3 regions of the Streptomyces sp. GL_141 genome follow, and region 2 is predicted to be linked to each of the others. Evidence: riboswitches for the same ligand, from Rfam matches in the RefSeq annotation. Region 2 holds a riboswitch; each other region holds the start of a gene.

Region 1 (5,459 bases), 4.1 Mb from region 2:
CGCGGCCGCCAGGTCGTAGACGTTGGCGACCCCGTACGGGTGCCATACCCAGCCGGCCACCAGGAGCCCCCGGCCGTCGGGGGAGACGGAGAGCCGCGACGGGAACAGATCGGGGGCGGTGCGTGCGCCGGTGGTGAGCCGCTCACCCGTGGCGGCGTCCTCGACCTGGAGGACGTCGTACTCGTCGGGGCAGTACACGAGTACCTCGCGGCCGTCGGACAGCGCGCCGATGGTGATCGCGTGGTCGTAGTCCTCGGCGAGGTTGTCACCCCGGCTGAGCTCGCGCACGATCCGCTCGCCGTCGAGCAGGACGGCCGTGGTGCCGCGCTCCTCGTAGAGCACCGTCCAGCGCCCCGAAGGGGAACGCACCGCACGGTCCCAAGCGGGGGAGGCCGGGCGGCGGGCCGGATGCTCCCGGCCGTCCGGGGTCCAGCGGCGGAAGCCGCCGACCGGGTCGACCAGGTCCTCGCCCTCCCGGCCCGCCCAGAACAGGGACCCCGGCTCGGAGGTTGCCTTCAGCGTCTGCATGGACCGGCAACCTCCCTACCCCCAGGCGGCCAGTGCCTCCGGATTACGGGGCCCGGGGGCGTCCGCCGCGAGCAGCCCCCGGGCCCGCAACAGCGCGGTCACCGCCGGGGACCAGGCCGGGCGCAGGCCCGCCGAGGTCAGGAGGGACGGGTCCGAGAGGAGGGGTTCGGCCGGCCCGAAGCGGATGCCCGACGGGGTCAGGACCGCCGCGTCGTCGGCCCAGCGGACCGCCAGGTCCACGTCGTGGGTGGCCATGACCACCGTCGTGCCGGAGGCCCGCAGTCCCGCGAGGACGCCGAGCAGCCGCTCCTGGCCGTCCGGGTCGAGGCCCGCCGTCGGCTCGTCCAGGATCAGCACCCGCGGAGCCATCGCGACCGCCCCCGCGATCGCCGCGCGCTTGCGCTGGCCGTAGGAGAGCAGGTGGGTGGGGCGGTCCCGCAGGTGCGTGATGTCCAGGGCGGCGAGGGCCGAGTCCACGCGGGCGCGGACCTCCGGAGCGGGGAGCCCCTGGTTCATCGGGCCGAAGGACACGTCCTGTTCGACCGAGGCCGCGAACAGCTGGTCGTCGGGGTCCTGCACCACCAGCTGGACGGACGTGCGCAGCCGGGTCAGTCCGGCCCGGTCGTACGAGACCTCCGTGCCGTCCAGCCACAGCGATCCCGCGCCGGGCCGCAGGCCGCCGCTCAGCAGCCGCATCAGCGTGGTCTTGCCGCTGCCGTTGCGGCCCAGCAGGGCCAGCGCCCGGCCCGGCGTGATGGCGAAGTCGACGCCGGTCAGGACGGCCGGGCCGTCCTCGTAGGCGTAGCCCGCGTCGGACAGTTCGATCAGGGGGGTCGCCACCGGGTTCACAAGGAGAGCCCCTTCAGGGTGAGGGTCAGGGTGATCAGGGCCGCCAGCAGGGCGCCGGTGGCCGTCAGGAAGCGCCACGACAGGGCCGCCTCCGGTACGAGGACCCGCAGCGCGCCGTCGTAGCCGCGTCCGGCCAGACCCGCCTGGAGCTTGGCCGCGCGGTCGAAGGCCCGTACGAAGGAGGTGGCGGCGAGCCCGGCCAGGGAGCGCCACACCGCCGCCCGGCTGGTGTGCCCGAGCCGGGCCGCCTGGGCCCGGCGGACCTGCGCCATGGAGTCGAGCAGCAGGAAGCCGATCCGGTACATGACCAGGGCCACGTCCACCACGGGGGCCGGCACCCCGGCCCGCACCAGCCGGGGCAGTACGTCGGAGACCGGGGTGGTGAAGGCGAACAGCAGCAGCCCGAGCGAGGCAGCCGAGGTGCGCAGCAGCAGTTCGGCGGCGAGCCGGGGGCCGTCGGGGGCCAGGGACACCGGCCCCGCCGGGCCGCCGACCGCGAACAGCAGGGGCAGCGCCCCGGTGAAGCAGAAGCCGAGCGGGATCCGGAAGGCCCGCCAGAGCTGCCGGCCGGCCACCCCGGCCGGGCCGAGCAGCACGGCGAGGGTGGCGGCGGCCACCAGCGGCCCGCCCGGCCAGGGCGGCAGGCACACGGCGGTGACCGTCAGCCCGATTCCGAGCAGGGCCTTCTCCAGCGGGTGCCTGCCGCGCCAGCGACTGCCGTGCGCGGCCACGTCGATCGGCAGCACCGCCTACGCCTCCGGGGCGGTGGCGGCAGCGGCGGCGGCCGCCCCCTGGCGGCGGCCCTTGCGGACGCCGAAGTAATACGCGAGCACGCCCGCTCCCAGCGCCGCCTGCAAGGCGAACAGCGCGGACTCGATCTCGGCCGAAGGGGGTTCGTAGAGAGGGGAGAACCAGGGCTCGTAGTCCGGCTTCAGCTCGGTGATCGCCGCCTCGGCCTGCGCGTCGGCGCCCGCGAAGGGCTCCTCCTTGCCCTCGCCCAGCCCGAGGGCGATCGGCAGGACGGCCAGCGCCGCCACCAGGAGCAGCAGCAGGGTGTTGATCTTGGCGTTCTTCGACATGCCGCTCATCAGGCCGCCGCCTTCTCTCCGGTACGGGTGGCCGTCAGCTTCGCGACGCCCAGCCGGACCAGGTCCGACTTGCTCGACGCCATCAGCAGCCGCATCACGAGGACGGTCAGCAGCCCCTCGCTCACGGCCAGCGGGATCTGCGTGACCGCGAAGATCCCCCCGAACTTCGCGAGCGAGCCCGCGAATCCGGAGGCCGGGTCGGGGAAGGCGAGGGCGAGCTGCACGCTGGTGACGCAGTAGGTGACCAGGTCGGCGAAGAAGGCGCCGAAGAACACGGTGACCATCAGCGGGAGAGCGAACTTCCGCAGCAGCCGGTAGACGGCGTAGCCCGCCCACGGGCCGGCGATGGCCATCGAGAAGACGTTGGCGCCGAGGGTGGTGAGCCCGCCGTGCGCCAGCAGCAGGGCCTGGAACAGCAGGGTGATCGTGCCGAGCACCGCCATGATCGGCGGCCGGAACAGGATCGCCCCGAGTCCGGTGCCCGTGGGATGCGAGCAACTGCCCGTGACGGAAGGGATCTTCAGGGCGGACAGGACGAAGGTGAAGGCCCCGGAGGCGCCGAGCAGCAGCGTGCTCTCCGGGTTGGCCTTCACCTCGCGGGTGAGCGCGCGGACGCCGTGGACGACGAAGGGGGCGGACACGGCGCCCCAGGCGACCGCGTGCAAAGGGGGTAGGAACCCCTCGGCTATATGCATGAGTAGGGAGACCTCTCCAGCACCTCGTGGATGGACAACGCGCCCCGGCCGGTCTCCTGGCTCACGGGTTGACGTCCATGCTCCGCCTTCCCGGGCAGCGCGGAACCTCCCGCGCAGCCCAGTGGCTTTCCCGCAGGAGTGGAGCCGGACTTCCCGATCACAGTGGCGAGGGCCGCACCGGTTTCCCACCGGTTTCCCGAACACCAAGGCCCGCTGACCCTAGTCGGCCGCACGGACCGGTAACAACCCGCCCCAATCACGCCGGGCGGTGACCGGATTCCGCTTGTGCGTCACGCCACGTGCCCGTGCTGTCGCTGTCCGCCCCAATGTCCCCGCCTGAAAGGGGAGTTCCGGATGTCCGTGGCCGCCGGAGAACGGCCGCCACACGTCGCCGCCCTGTTCCGGCCGGGCTGCTTCCCGCGGACGGTCCGGGGCCCCCGCCCCCGGGGTGCGCCCGGACGGGTGCGGCCCGGTGGCGGGCCCGCCGGGCCCCGGTGAGGCTGGACGCGTGGCTACCGATCCCGCGCACGACCTCGACCACTCCGACCTGACCGCCGTGCACGTCAACTGCACGCTCAAGCGATCGCCCGAGCCCGGCGACACCGAGGGCCTGATCGACAAGAGCCGTGCGGCGATGGGAGGAGCACGACGATGACCGACAACGCCATGTCTCATGACGACCTGCGTGCCGTGGTGATCAACTGCACCCTCAAGCGGTCGCCGGAACGAAGCCACACGCAGGGCCTGATCGACATCAGCACCGGCATCATGCAGCGTCAGGGTGTCCAGGTCGAGGTACTCCGGGCAGTGGACCTCGACATCGCGACCGGCGTCTGGCCGGACATGACGGAGCACGGCTGGGAGACCGACGAGTGGCCGGTCATTTACTCGAAAGTCATGGCCGCAGACATCCTCACGCTGGCTGGGCCCGTATGGCTGGGTGACAACTCCTCGGTCATGAAGAAGGTGATCGAGCGCCTGTACGCCTGCTCGTCGATCCTCAACGAGCTCGGCCAGTACGCCTACTACGGTCGCGTGGGCGGCTGCCTGATCACCGGCAACGAGGACGGCGCCAAGCACTGCGCGATGAACGTCCTGTACAGCCTCCAGCACCTCGGATACGTCATTCCGCCGCAGGCGGACGCGGGCTGGGTCGGCGAGGCCGGCCCGGGCCCGTCGTACCTCGACCCCGGCTCCGGCGGGCCGGACAACGACTTCACGAACCGCAACACGACCTTCATGACCTGGAACCAGCTCCACCTGGCGAGGATGCTCAAGGACACCGGCGGCATCCCCGCCCACGGAAACCAGCGCTCCGAGTGGGACGCCGGCTGCCGCTTCGACTTCGAGAACCCCGAGCACCGCTGAGCTCGGTCCCGTCAGATGAGGTCGCGGTGGCGGCCCACCTTGGTGGAGAAGAGGTAGAGCGGGGGCAGGAGGGCGGCGGCGCAGACGGTCCAGAGCGCGGTACGGGCGCCGAAGTGGGTGGCGAGGAGGCCGGCGGTGAGCGCGCCGAGCGGCAGCGCGCCCCAGGAGACGAAACGGACCGTGGCCATCACGCGGGACAGCAGTTCCGGGGGCGACTGCGTCTGCCGGTAGGTGCGGGTGGTGATCGATCCGATGACGGTGCCGAAGGCGAAGCCGGCGTTGCCCAGGGCGAACCAGTACGCGTCCCCCGCCGACGTGGTCAGCGGGGCGAGCAGGAGCAGCGCGCCGCCGGCCAGATCGGCCAGGATGATGCCCCGCGCGGTGCCGAGGCGCGTGGTCACGCGGACCGCGACGGCGGCGCCGGCGAGCGCGCCGACCCCGTCCATGGCAAGGACGAGACCGAGCTGCATGGAGTCGAGGCCGGCTCCGCGGACCAGGTAGAGGGGGGTGAGGGTGACGAGGGCCGCGCCCAGGAAGTTGGCGGCGGTCGCCCAGATCATGCAGGGGCGCATGACCGGGTGCTTGGTGACGTACCGCCATCCAGCGCGCATCAGCCGCAGCGCGCTCTCGTTGGTGCGGGGCGCGGGGCGGCTCTCGGGGAGGGTGCGCAACAGCACGGCGGAGGCCACGTAGCTGGCGGCGTCCACGACGATCGCGCCGACCGGGCCCGTCACGCCGATCAGGACGCCGCCGAGGGAGGGGCCGCCGGTGTCGGTGACGGCGTGCGTGCCCGACATGACGCTGTTGCGGGCGGCCAGCTGCCGGGCCGGGACGACGGCGGGCAGGAAGGTCGAGTTGCCGATGTCGAACAGCACGGTCGCCGAGCCGGTGACGAGCGCCGCGAACAGCAGGTGCGGATACGTGAGCGTGC
Region 2 (5,459 bases):
ACAACTCGTCCGACGGTCCGTCACCCGGCGCTTCACATGAAAGGGGTCAGGAAGCGGCGCAGCGCCTCTTCGTAGGCGGCCGGGTCGGCGTTCCACATCGCCCCGTGGGCCGCGTCGGAAACGGAGTGCAGGGTGACGAGGTCGGGTCGGGCCGCGGCGAGCCGGCGCGAGGGCTCCCAGGGGGCGAGCGCGTCGTCGGGGCCGTGGAAGATCAGTACGGGGACCTTCAGCGCAGCCGGATCCGACCCCGGAGCCCGCCGGTCGGCGCGCAGGCCCGCACGGCCCTCGGCCGCCTTGACGGCGAACGGGACCAGGGGGGCCGGGGTGCGGCGCGCGGCGGCGAGGGCGCGCAGGGTGGCGTGCCAGTCCAGTACGGGCGAGTCGAGGACCAGTCCGGAGATCCGGTCGGCCAGCGCCGAGCGCTCGGCGGCGTGCAGGGCCATGGTGGCGCCCGTCGACCAGCCGTGCAGGACCACGCGGCGGGCGCCGTAGCGCAGGGCGTAGCGGATGGCGGCGTCGAGATCGCGCCATTCGGACTCGCCGAGGTGGCCGAGGCCGTCCGGTGACGCGGGGGCGCCGAGGTCGCCCCGGTAGCCGAGGTCCAGGACGGGGAGCTTGTTGCGGTGGAGGAAGGGCATGACGACCATCGGGTGCTCGCGGGTGGCTCCGAGCCCGTGGACGGTGATCACCCAGGTGTCGCGGGCCGCGGGCACGAACCAGGCGGGCAGTGCGCCGAGCTCCCCGGGGACGTCCACGTCGGCGTGGTCCAGCCCGAGGGCGGTGCCCGGGTTGCCCAGGTGGACCTGGGGGGTGAGGGTGACGCGGGTTCCGGGGTCGAGGCTGCCGTGGGTGACGGCGACGAGCCGGCGCACCACGGTGTCGGGGCCGTGCGGGGCGTCGGGGAGGACGGGCCCGACCACGGCGTGCACGCCCGGGGCGGTGAGCCCGTAGGTGCCGGGGCACAGGGAGGCGAGCGAGCGGGTCAGCTCGACCCGGCCGGCCGCGGTGGAGTGGACGGTGAGCCGGGGACTGCCGGGGAGCGGGCGGCCGGGCTCGGTCCGCAGGGCCGCGTCGGCGGCGTACCGCCCGGCGAGCGCGGCGGCGGTGACGGCGGCCGCGCCGGCGCCGAGCAGGGTCGTGGTGACGGCGGCTGCCGTCGCGGTAGCGGTACGCACCGCTCCAGTGTCGAGGCGGACGGGTCGGCGGGCCACCGGAGGGAATCGTTCCGGAGGGCGGTCCGGAGAGGCGGCGGGGAAGGTGATCTAGGTCTCTTCGGGGGTCCCGGGCGCACCGGAGCACCTACCGGAAGTCCCGCCCCGAAACGTGCGGACACCCCGCCGTGACATGCATTAATCGACATATCAACGCCCCTCCCGGGACGAAGGTCCCGATGGGGTGCCGAGTCGATACACCACATGAACCCTGCCAGTTCACCTTCCGTTCATCCAGGTTGCCTACGGTCCACGAACCACTGACGTCAAACAGAAGCCTGGGTAAATGGAGCACATAACGCTTCTCCTCGGGATCGTGATCATCACCGCTCTCGTGTTCGATTTCACGAACGGTTTTCACGACACGGCCAACGCGATGGCCACCACCATCTCGACCGGCGCCCTCAAGCCCAAGACCGCGGTGGCGATGTCCGCCGTGCTCAACCTCGTCGGCGCTTTCATGTCCGTGGAGGTCGCCAAGACGATCTCCAAGGGACTGGTCAACGAGGAAGGCATCCAGCCGGAGGTCATCTTCGCCGCCTTGGTCGGCGCGATCCTCTGGAACCTCGTCACCTGGCTGGTCGGACTGCCCTCGAGCTCCTCGCACGCCCTGATGGGCGGCCTGATCGGTGCGGCCGTGGCCTCCGCCGGCATGGGCGCCGTCAACGGCAGCGTCGTCGTCACCAAGGTGCTGATCCCCGCGATCGCCGCGCCGCTGGTCGCCGGCTTCGCCGCCTACCTGGCCACGAAGGTCACGTACAAGGTCGGCAAGGGCATGGGCGAGAAGACCTCGGCCAAGGGCTACCGCGCCGGTCAGATCGCTTCCGCGAGCCTCGTCTCGCTGGCGCACGGCACCAACGACGCGCAGAAGACGATGGGCATCATCACCCTGGCGCTCGTCGCCGGCGGCGCCCTCGCTCCCGGCTCCAACCCGCCGGTCTGGGTCATCGTCTCCGCCGGTCTGGCCATCGCGATGGGCACCTACCTGGGCGGCTGGCGCATCATCCGCACCATGGGCAGCGGCCTGACCGACCTGCAGCCGCAGCAGGGCTTCGCCGCCCAGACCTCGGCCGCCAGCGTCATCCTGGCCTCCTCCTCCCTCGGCTTCTCCCTCTCGACCACCCACGCGTGCTCCGGCGCCGTCATGGGTTCGGGTCTGGGACGCAAGGGCGGCGTGGTCCGCTGGTCCACCGCCTCCCGCATGTTCATCGCCTGGGGCCTGACCCTCCCGGCCGCGGGCCTGGTGGCCGCGCTGGCCGAGCTGGTCATGCGCACCGGGGACATCGGCGTCGCCGGCGTCACGGTCTTCCTCGTCGGCTCCTGCGTCGCCATCTGGCTGATCTCGCGCCGCCAGGTCGTCGACCACACCAACGTCAACGAGGTCGCCCCGGCCGACGCCGAGGAGCCGGCCGGTGCCGTCACCACGGCCATGGCGGCCGTCGCCGTCCCGCCGACCGCCGCCGTCGGCAGCACCGCCGCGGTGACGGACGAGGAACTGAAGGCCACCATCCCGGCCGCGACGACGACTCCCGCGGCTCCGGCCGCGGCCGTCTGACCCCCGAGAACGACAGAGGATTCAGCGGTATGAAGATCGACTGGGAAGCACTCGGCTCCGTCTTCGGGGTCAGCCTCTCCGCCACCGTCGTCCTGGTGACCCTGTTCACCCTGGGTCTGATGGGGCTCTCCAAGCACGAGGCCGCCACCGAACAGGGCGGCGCCGCCACCCTGGCCCGCAGCGGTGCGTACGCCTGCTTCGCGCTCTGCGCGGTGGCCGTGGCCTACGGGATCTACCTGATCGTCGCCTGAGGCGCCGGACGGCACGTACGAAGGCTCCCTCGGGGTTCGTCCCGGAGGGAGCTTTCGCATGCCCCGGGCCCGCGCCCGACGCGCCCCGGGCCCCCGGCGCGGGCCCGGCACCGCCCCCTCCCCCGCCACCCCGCCGCAGGTCAACGGCGAGTTGACGGGCCTTCGCGCTGCGTGGTGGACTGCGCGAGCCATTACGGCGGCATGGAGAGGAAGTCCGGTGCGAATCCGGCGCGGTCCCGCCACTGTCACCGGCGCACGCGGACCCCGTGTGCGGCCGGGAGCCAGGAACTCTCGCCGCCGGACACGTCGAACCAGGGCGCGGACCCTGAGTGAGGACATACCTGCCACCATGCGTGCCGATCGCGTCTTCGCGTACGGCGTCACGGCGGGCCTGATCGGCGACCGGATCCTCGGGGATCCGCGCCGAGGGCACCCCGTGGCCGCCTTCGGACGAGCCGCCGCCGCCGTCGAACGCGCCCTGTGGCGCGACGACCGCGCGCGGGGCGCCCTGCACACCCTGCTGTGCGCTGGAGGCGCGGCCGCCGTCGGCGCGCTGGGCGCCCGCGCCGTGCGCTCCCGGCCCGCGGCCGCCCGCATCGCCCTCACCGCCGCCGCCACCTGGGCCGTCGTGGGCGGCACCTCGCTGGGCCGCGAGGCCCGCGCCATCGGCGGCGCGCTCGCCGCCGGGGACGCCGAGGTGGCCCGCGAGCGGCTGCCCCACCTGTGCGGGCGCGACCCGCAGGCGCTGGACGAGCAGCAGATGGCCCGCGCGGTCGTCGAATCGGTCGCCGAGAACACCTCCGACGCCGTGGTCGGGGCCCTGGTGTGGGGCGCCGTCGCGGGCGTCCCCGGGCTGCTGGCCTTCCGCGCCGTGAACACCCTGGACGCGATGGTCGGCCACAAGTCCCCCCGCCACCTGCGCTACGGCTGGGCCTCGGCCCGGCTCGACGACGTGGCCGGCTGGCCGGGCGCCCGGCTGACGGCCCTCGCCGCCGTACTGGCCGGGCCCGACCGGCGAGGAGCCGTACGGGCCTGGCGCGCGGATGCCGCCAAGCACCCGAGCCCCAACGCGGGCCCCGTGGAGTCCTCCTTCGCCGGGGCGCTCGGCGTACGGCTGGGCGGAACCCTGGCGTACGCGGGCCGGGTCGAACACCGGGCCGTGCTCAACGGAGCGGCCGGGCGGCCGGTGGAGGTCGCCGACATCGAACGGGCGGTGCGGCTGTCGCGCCAGGTGACGTGGCTGGCGCTCGGGGCCTGTGTGGCCGCCCGGACGCTGGTCTCCCGGACGCTGGTCTCCCGTACGACGAAGAAGAAGGGGCGGCGCGCATGAGCGACGGCGCGAAGCGCGGCGGGGGCCTCCTCGTCGCCGGTACGACCTCGGACGCGGGCAAGAGCGTGGTCACGGCGGGCATCTGCCGGTGGCTGGCCCGGCAGGGCGTGAAGGTGGCCCCGTTCAAGGCACAGAACATGTCCCTGAACTCCTTCGTGACGAGGGAGGGCGCCGAGATCGGCCGCGCACAGGCCATGCAGGCCCAGGCGGCCCGCGTGGAGCCGACCGCACTGATGAACCCGGTGCTGCTCAAGCCCGGCAGTGACCGGAGCAGCCAGGTGGTGCTGCTGGGCAAGCCGGTGGGCGAGATGAGCGCGCGGGGCTACCACGGGGGGCGGCAGGAGCAGTTGCTCGGCATCGTCACGGACTGCCTGGAGCAGTTGCGGGGCACGTATGACGCCGTGATCTGCGAGGGGGCGGGCAGCCCGGCCGAGATCAATCTGCGCCGGACCGACATCGTGAACATGGGCATCGCGCGGGCCGCGCGGTTCCCGGTGGTCGTCGTCGGCGACATCGACCGGGGCGGGGTCTTCGCGTCCTTCTTCGGCACGACGGCGCTGCTCTCGCCCGAGGACCAGTCGCTGATCGCGGGCTACCTGGTCAACAAGTTCCGCGGCGACGTCACCCTGCTGGAGCCGGGCATGGAGATGCTGCGCGGCCTGACCGGGCGGGCGACGTACGGGGTGCTCCCCTTCCAGCACGGGCTGGGCATCGACGAGGAGGACGGCCTGCGGGTCTCCCTGCGGGGCGCGGTACGGGAATCCGTGGTCGCCCCGCCCGTCGGCGAGGACGTGCTGCGGGTCGCGGTCTGCGCGGTGCCGCTGATGTCCAACTTCACGGACGTCGACGCGCTCGCGGCGGAGCCCGGGGTGGTCGTGCGGTTCGTGGACCGCGCCGAGGAACTGGCCGACGCCGACCTGGTCGTCGTCCCCGGCACCCGCGGCACGGTCAAGGCCCTGGCCTGGCTGCGCGAACGCGGGCTGGCGGACGCGCTGGCCCGGCGGGCCGCCGAGGGCCGGCCGGTCCTGGGCATCTGCGGCGGGTTCCAGCTCCTCGGCGAACACATCGAGGACGAGGTCGAGTCGAAGGCCGGCTCCGTGCCGGGGCTCGGG
Region 3 (5,459 bases), 3.9 Mb from region 2:
GGCCGTACAGGTCGCGGGCGGGCATGGACTTGCGGGCCAGGCCCGACTCCTCGGCCTTGCGGTACGCGGCGTCGAACGCGTCGCCCCACAGGTCGACCAGCTCGGGGACGTCGGCGGGGGAGAACAGCGACCAGTCGGCGTCGGCGTTCACGCGGCGCATGAACTCGTCCGGCACCCAGTGGGCCAGGTTCAGGTTGTGGGTGCGGCGCTGGTCCTCGCCGGTGTTGTCGCGGAGCTCCAGGAACTCCTCGATGTCCGCGTGCCAGGTCTCCAGGTAGACCGCGGCGGCGCCCTTGCGGCGGCCGCCCTGGTTCACGGCGGCGACGGAGGCGTCGAGGGTCTTCAGGAACGGCACGATGCCGTTGGAGTGGCCGTTCGTACCGCGGATCAGGGAACCGCGGGCGCGGATGCGGGAGTACGAGAGGCCGATGCCGCCGGCGTGCTTGGAGAGGCGCGCGACCTGGTGGTAGCGGTCGTAGATCGAGTCCAGCTCGTCCAGCGGGGAGTCCAGCAGGTAGCAGGAGGACATCTGCGGGTGGCGGGTGCCGGAGTTGAAGAGGGTGGGGGAGGAGGGCAGGTAGTCGAGGCGGCTCATCAGCCGGTACAGCGAGGCCACTTCCTCGACGGCCTGGACGCTCTCGTTCTCCGCGAGGCCGCAGGCCACGCGCAGCATGAAGTACTGGGGGGTCTCGATGACCTGGCGGGTGATCGGGTGCCGCAGCAGGTAGCGGCTGTGCAGGGTGCGCAGGCCGAAGAAGCCGAAGCGGTCGTCGGCGCCCTCGGCGAGCGCGTGCCCGACCAGCGCGTCGAGCCGGTTCGCGTGCAGGCGTACGAAGTCCGCGGTGCGGTCGGCGATGAGCCCCTCGCGGTGGCCGACCTCGACGGAGCCGGAGAAGGAGGTGGAGCCCTGGCCGGCGGCCTCGTCGCGGACGGCCAGCGTCAGCAGGCGGGCGGCGAGGCGGGAGTAGGCCGGGTCCTCGGAGATCAGCCCGGCGGCCGCCTCGGTGGCGAGCGTACGGAGCTCCGCCTCGTCGGCGGCGGCGCTGCGGCCGCGCAGCGCGGCGGCGGCGACCCGGCCGGGGTCGGTGTCGGGCAGGTCGGCGGTCAGCTCGGTGAGCGTGCGCAGGAGCGCGGCCCCCGGACCCTCGTAGGCGGACGGGTCGGACTCGGCGCGCGGTGCGGAAGGCGCGATGGTCACGGGGGGAGCTCTCCCTCGCTCGGCTCCGGGAACACCGTTGGTGCGGGGCGCGAGGGGGCGCACGTGGGGGCGCGTGCCTGGCAGGGCAGTGCGCGTGCGCCACGTGGCGTCCACCGGCCCAACCGCGAGGCCCGGACGTGTCTGCACCCGGATCGGTCGAGCCGGGCGCACTGTCGACAGGTCCTCGGACTTGCGGATGCACCGAGCGGATCGGTGCATTTCATACCGTTGCGGGACAGTTCCGGATTCTCACCGGATTCCCCTGCGACGACAGCGAGCACGAGCATACATGTGGGGGCCGGTGCTCGCGGTAGCCCCCACATGTTGTGTCGCTCCTCGCGGGCGGTGCACCGCTAGAGCTCCAGGCGGTAGGTGAGCAGGGGGAGCCCCGGAACCGGGTACCAGTCCCGCTCGGGCGTCCGTACGAAGCCCAGCCGGTCGTAGATCCGGTGTGCCCCGAGCATCTTCTCCGTGGTCGACAGCACCAGGTGGCGCACGCCCTCCAGCTCCCGGGCGCGGCTCACGCAGGCCCGTACGAGGGCTTCGCCCGCACCGCGTCCGCGCGCCGCGGGGGAGACGGCCAGCATCCGGAACTCGGCCTCGCCGGGGCCCGCGATATCGCACAGCGGGCTGCCGGGAGGCGCGAAGGTCACACCGCCGAGCAGCGTGCCCTCGTACTCCGCGACGAGCACCTCGCCGTCGGGGGCCCGGCCGGCGACGTCGCGCAGCCGGCTCAGGTAGGGGTCGTCCTCGGAGAAGTCGAGCAGTCCGTCGTCGAGGTACGCCCGTGCGGTGATCTCGCCGAGCTCTTCGTATTCGGCGGCCGCCGCCGTCCTGATGATGATGTCCATGGCACCGAGTGTGCGCCAGGGCAGGAAAAGGGGCCGCCGCGTTCCGTCGGGTGGACGGAACGCGGCGGCCCTTTGCGGCTCAGCGGTTCAGCAGCAGCGGAACCCTTCGCGCGGGTCGCCCTCGCGGGCGTCCGTGCGGGCCCGTTCGAAGGCCCGGCGCGACTGGACCTCGGCGTCGGGGTCGTGCGTACGGGCGTGGGCCACGTAGTGGTCGTAGGCCGCCTCGCCCGAGAACTCCCGTACGAAGAACCGGGCCCGGCCCAGCGCGTGGCGCAGCCGCGTCACGCGGGTTCCCGTACGGAGTCCTGCACGCGGCCGCCGCCCGAGTCGAGGCCGGCGGCGGCGAGTTCCGCCCGCTCCTCGGCGGTCGGGATCAGACCGGCCGGGGCGACGATCTTGGACTCGGTCCACGGGAACTCGACCATGGTGACCGACTCGGGCTTGCGGATGGCCTTGAAGCAGGTCCGGGCGGCGTCCACGAGCACGATGATGATCAGCAGGGCGAAGAACACGGACAGGACGCCGTCCACCGTGGCGTTGGTGACCACGGTGTGCATCTCGTCCATGTTCTTGGCGGGCTTGAGGACCTTGCCCGCGTCGATCCCGTCCTGGTAGACGTCCCGCTGCGCGAAGAAGCCGATCTTCGGGTTGTCGGAGAAGATCTTCTGGTAGCTGGCGGTGAGCGTGACGGCCAGGTCCCAGGCCAGCGGAACGCCCGTCACCCAGGCCCACTTGAGCCGGCCGGACTTGATCAGCAGGGTGGTGCAGACGGCCAGGGCGACCGCCGCGAGCAGCTGGTTCGCGATGCCGAACAGCGGGAAGAGCTGGTTGATGCCGCCCAGCGGGTCCTTGACGCCGACCCACAGGAAGTAGCCCCAGCCGCCGACGACGACCGCGCTGGCGAACCAGACGCCCGGCTTCCAGCTGACGTCCTTGAAGGACCTGTGCACGTTGCCGAGGGTGTCCTGGAGCATGAAGCGGCCCACGCGGGTGCCGGCGTCGACCGTCGTCAGGATGAACAGGGCCTCGAACATGATCGCGAAGTGGTACCAGAACGCCTTCATCGCGGTGCCGCCGATGACAGCCGAGAAGATCTCCGACATTCCGAGTGCGAAGGTCGGGGCGCCGCCCGTACGGGACAGCAGGCTGGTCTCCTCCACGTCCTTCGCGGCCTGGGTGAGGGCCTCGGGGGAGATGGCGAAGCCGAAGTTCGTCACGGCCTGCGAGGCCGTCTCGACGGTGGCGCCGACGACCCCGCCGGGGGAGTTGATGGCGAAGTACAGGCCCGGGTCGATGATGCAGGCCGCGATGATCGCCATGATGGCGACGAAGGACTCGGTCAGCATCGCGCCGTAGCCGATGACCCTGACCTGGGTCTCCTTCTGGATCATCTTCGGGGTGGTGCCGGAGGAGACCAGGGAGTGGAAGCCGGACAGGGCTCCGCAGGCGATGGTGATGAAGACGAACGGGAACATCGAGCCGGCGAAGACCGGGCCGTCGCCGCGCGAGGCGAAGTCGGTGACCGCGGGCATCTTCAGCGTCGGCATGGCGATGACCACGCCCAGGGCGAGCAGCCCGATGGTGCCCACCTTCATGAAGGTGGAGAGGTAGTCGCGCGGGGCGAGCAGCATCCACACCGGCAGGACGGACGCCACGAACCCGTAGGCGATCATCCAGAGGACCAGCGTCTCCTTCTCCAGGGTGAAGAAGTCCGCCAGCGAGGACTCGGCGACCCAGCCGCCCGCGACGATGGCGAGCAGCAGCAGCGCCACACCGACGACGGAGACCTCGGTGACCTTGCCCGGGCGCAGGACGCGCAGGTAGAAGCCCATGAAGAGGGCGATCGGGATGGTCATGCCGATGGAGAAGACGCCCCACGGGGAGTGCGCCAGCGCGTTGACGATCACCAGGGCCAGCACGGCCAGCAGGATGATCATGATGGCGAAGACGCCGATCAGTGCGGCGGCGCCGCCGACCGGGCCGATCTCGTCCCGGGCCATCTGGCCGAGCGAACGTCCGTTGCGCCGGGTGGAGAAGAAGAGCGTGACCATGTCCTGGACGGCACCGGCGAAGATCACGCCCACGACGATCCAGATGGTGCCCGGCAGGTAGCCCATCTGTGAGGCGAGCACGGGACCCACGAGCGGTCCGGCGCCGGCGATGGCGGCGAAGTGGTGGCCGAAAAGCACCCGCCGGTCGGTCGGGTGGAAGTCGACACCGTTGTCAAGGCGTTCGGCGGGGGTGGCGCGGGTCTTGTCCACCCTCAGTACGCGGTGCGCGATGAAGCGCGCGTAGAAGCGGTAGCCGATCGCGTACGAGCCCAGGGCGGCGGCGAGCAGCCAGGCGGCCGAGATCTCCTCGCCGCGCGAGAGCGCCAGCACGCCCCAGCCGATGGCTCCCACGAGGCCGACCAGCACCCACACGGCCACGGCCTTGGGGGACATGCCCCCGGATGGAGAAGGCGAGTCCGGCGTGGTGCCCGGACTCGCCGCGTCCCGTCCCGACCGTGTGGCTCTCGGCTGCGTTTCTTCCGGACCTGGTTCCGTCATGATCCTCGTCCCCTCGTTGATCATCTGCGTGAGCGCAGGGAATCTACGGGGGACCGCCCGCTGGACGTAAGCCCCCGTCCGTATAGCGGAACGAGAGTCAACTACGAATCAGACGGCGGGGCGCTGGAGTCGGGCGACGAACTTGTAACGATCGCCGCGGTACACGGAACGCACCCACTCGACGGGCTCCCCGTCGGCGTCCAGCGAATGGCGGGAAAGCATCAGCATCGGCAGTCCGACGTCGGTGCCGAGCAGTCCTGCCTCACGCGGGGTGGCCAGCGAGGTCTCGATGGTCTCCTCCGCTTCGGCGAGGCGCACGTCGTACACCTCGGCGAGGGCGGTGTAGAGGGAGGTGTACTTGACCAGCGAACGGCGCAGCGCGGGGAAGCGCTTCGCCGACAGGTGCGTGGTCTCGATGGCCATCGGTTCGCCGCTGGCCAGGCGGAGCCGTTCGATGCGCAGGACCCGGCCGCCGGTGGCGATCTTGAGGAGGCCGGCCAGGGTGTCGTCGGCCGTGACGTAGCCGATGTCCAGGAGCTGGGAGGTGGGTTCCAGGCCCTGGGCCCTCATGTCCTCGGTGTACGAGGAGAGTTGGAGCGGCTGGGAGACCTTCGGCTTCGCGACGAAGGTGCCCTTCCCCTGGATCCGCTCGAGGCGTCCCTCGACGACGAGCTCCTGGAGCGCCTGCCGCACCGTGGTGCGGGAGGTGTCGAACTCGGCCGCGAGCGTGCGCTCGGGTGGCACCGGTGTGCCCGGTGGAAGGGTTTCGGTCATATCGAGCAAGTGGCGCTTGAGTCGGTAGTACTTGGGCACGCGTGCCGTGCGGGTGGCCGCCCCGCTGTCCGGCTCCGTGATCGCCCC

The links. Region 2 has a riboswitch for cobalamin ahead of AC3IX6_RS29345 (cobalamin biosynthesis protein). Riboswitches for the same ligand answer to the same signal wherever they lie in the genome.
Region 1: linked by a shared signal. The riboswitch ahead of AC3IX6_RS10530 (energy-coupling factor ABC transporter permease) and the one ahead of AC3IX6_RS29345 (cobalamin biosynthesis protein) in region 2 are both predicted to bind cobalamin.
Region 3: linked by a shared signal. The riboswitch ahead of AC3IX6_RS11570 (ribonucleoside-diphosphate reductase subunit alpha) and the one ahead of AC3IX6_RS29345 (cobalamin biosynthesis protein) in region 2 are both predicted to bind cobalamin.

The regions. Positions count from the first base shown of each region.
Region 1 covers NZ_CM174402.1:2,507,226-2,512,684, reverse strand. The annotation lists gene AC3IX6_RS10550 (hypothetical protein) at 1-528, opposite strand, end outside; gene AC3IX6_RS10545 (energy-coupling factor ABC transporter ATP-binding protein) at 544-1,368, opposite strand; gene cbiQ (cobalt ECF transporter T component CbiQ) at 1,374-2,123, opposite strand; gene AC3IX6_RS10535 (energy-coupling factor ABC transporter substrate-binding protein) at 2,127-2,465, opposite strand; gene AC3IX6_RS10530 (energy-coupling factor ABC transporter permease) at 2,465-3,160, opposite strand; cobalamin riboswitch at 3,190-3,383, opposite strand; gene AC3IX6_RS10525 (hypothetical protein) at 3,669-3,815, shown strand; gene AC3IX6_RS10520 (flavodoxin family protein) at 3,812-4,528, shown strand; gene AC3IX6_RS10515 (MFS transporter) at 4,540-5,459, opposite strand, start outside.
Region 2 covers NZ_CM174402.1:6,603,841-6,609,299, reverse strand. The annotation lists gene AC3IX6_RS29360 (alpha/beta hydrolase family protein) at 33-1,175, opposite strand; gene AC3IX6_RS29355 (inorganic phosphate transporter) at 1,498-2,766, shown strand; gene AC3IX6_RS29350 (hypothetical protein) at 2,796-3,017, shown strand; cobalamin riboswitch at 3,184-3,329, shown strand; gene AC3IX6_RS29345 (cobalamin biosynthesis protein) at 3,367-4,347, shown strand; partial or broken gene AC3IX6_RS29340 (cobyric acid synthase) at 4,344-5,459, shown strand, end outside.
Region 3 covers NZ_CM174402.1:2,736,172-2,741,630, reverse strand. The annotation lists gene AC3IX6_RS11570 (ribonucleoside-diphosphate reductase subunit alpha) at 1-1,198, opposite strand, end outside; cobalamin riboswitch at 1,357-1,485, opposite strand; gene AC3IX6_RS11565 (GNAT family N-acetyltransferase) at 1,552-2,049, opposite strand; gene AC3IX6_RS11560 (CstA-like transporter-associated (seleno)protein) at 2,137-2,334, opposite strand; gene AC3IX6_RS11555 (carbon starvation CstA family protein) at 2,331-4,493, opposite strand; gene AC3IX6_RS11550 (GntR family transcriptional regulator) at 4,707-5,459, opposite strand, start outside.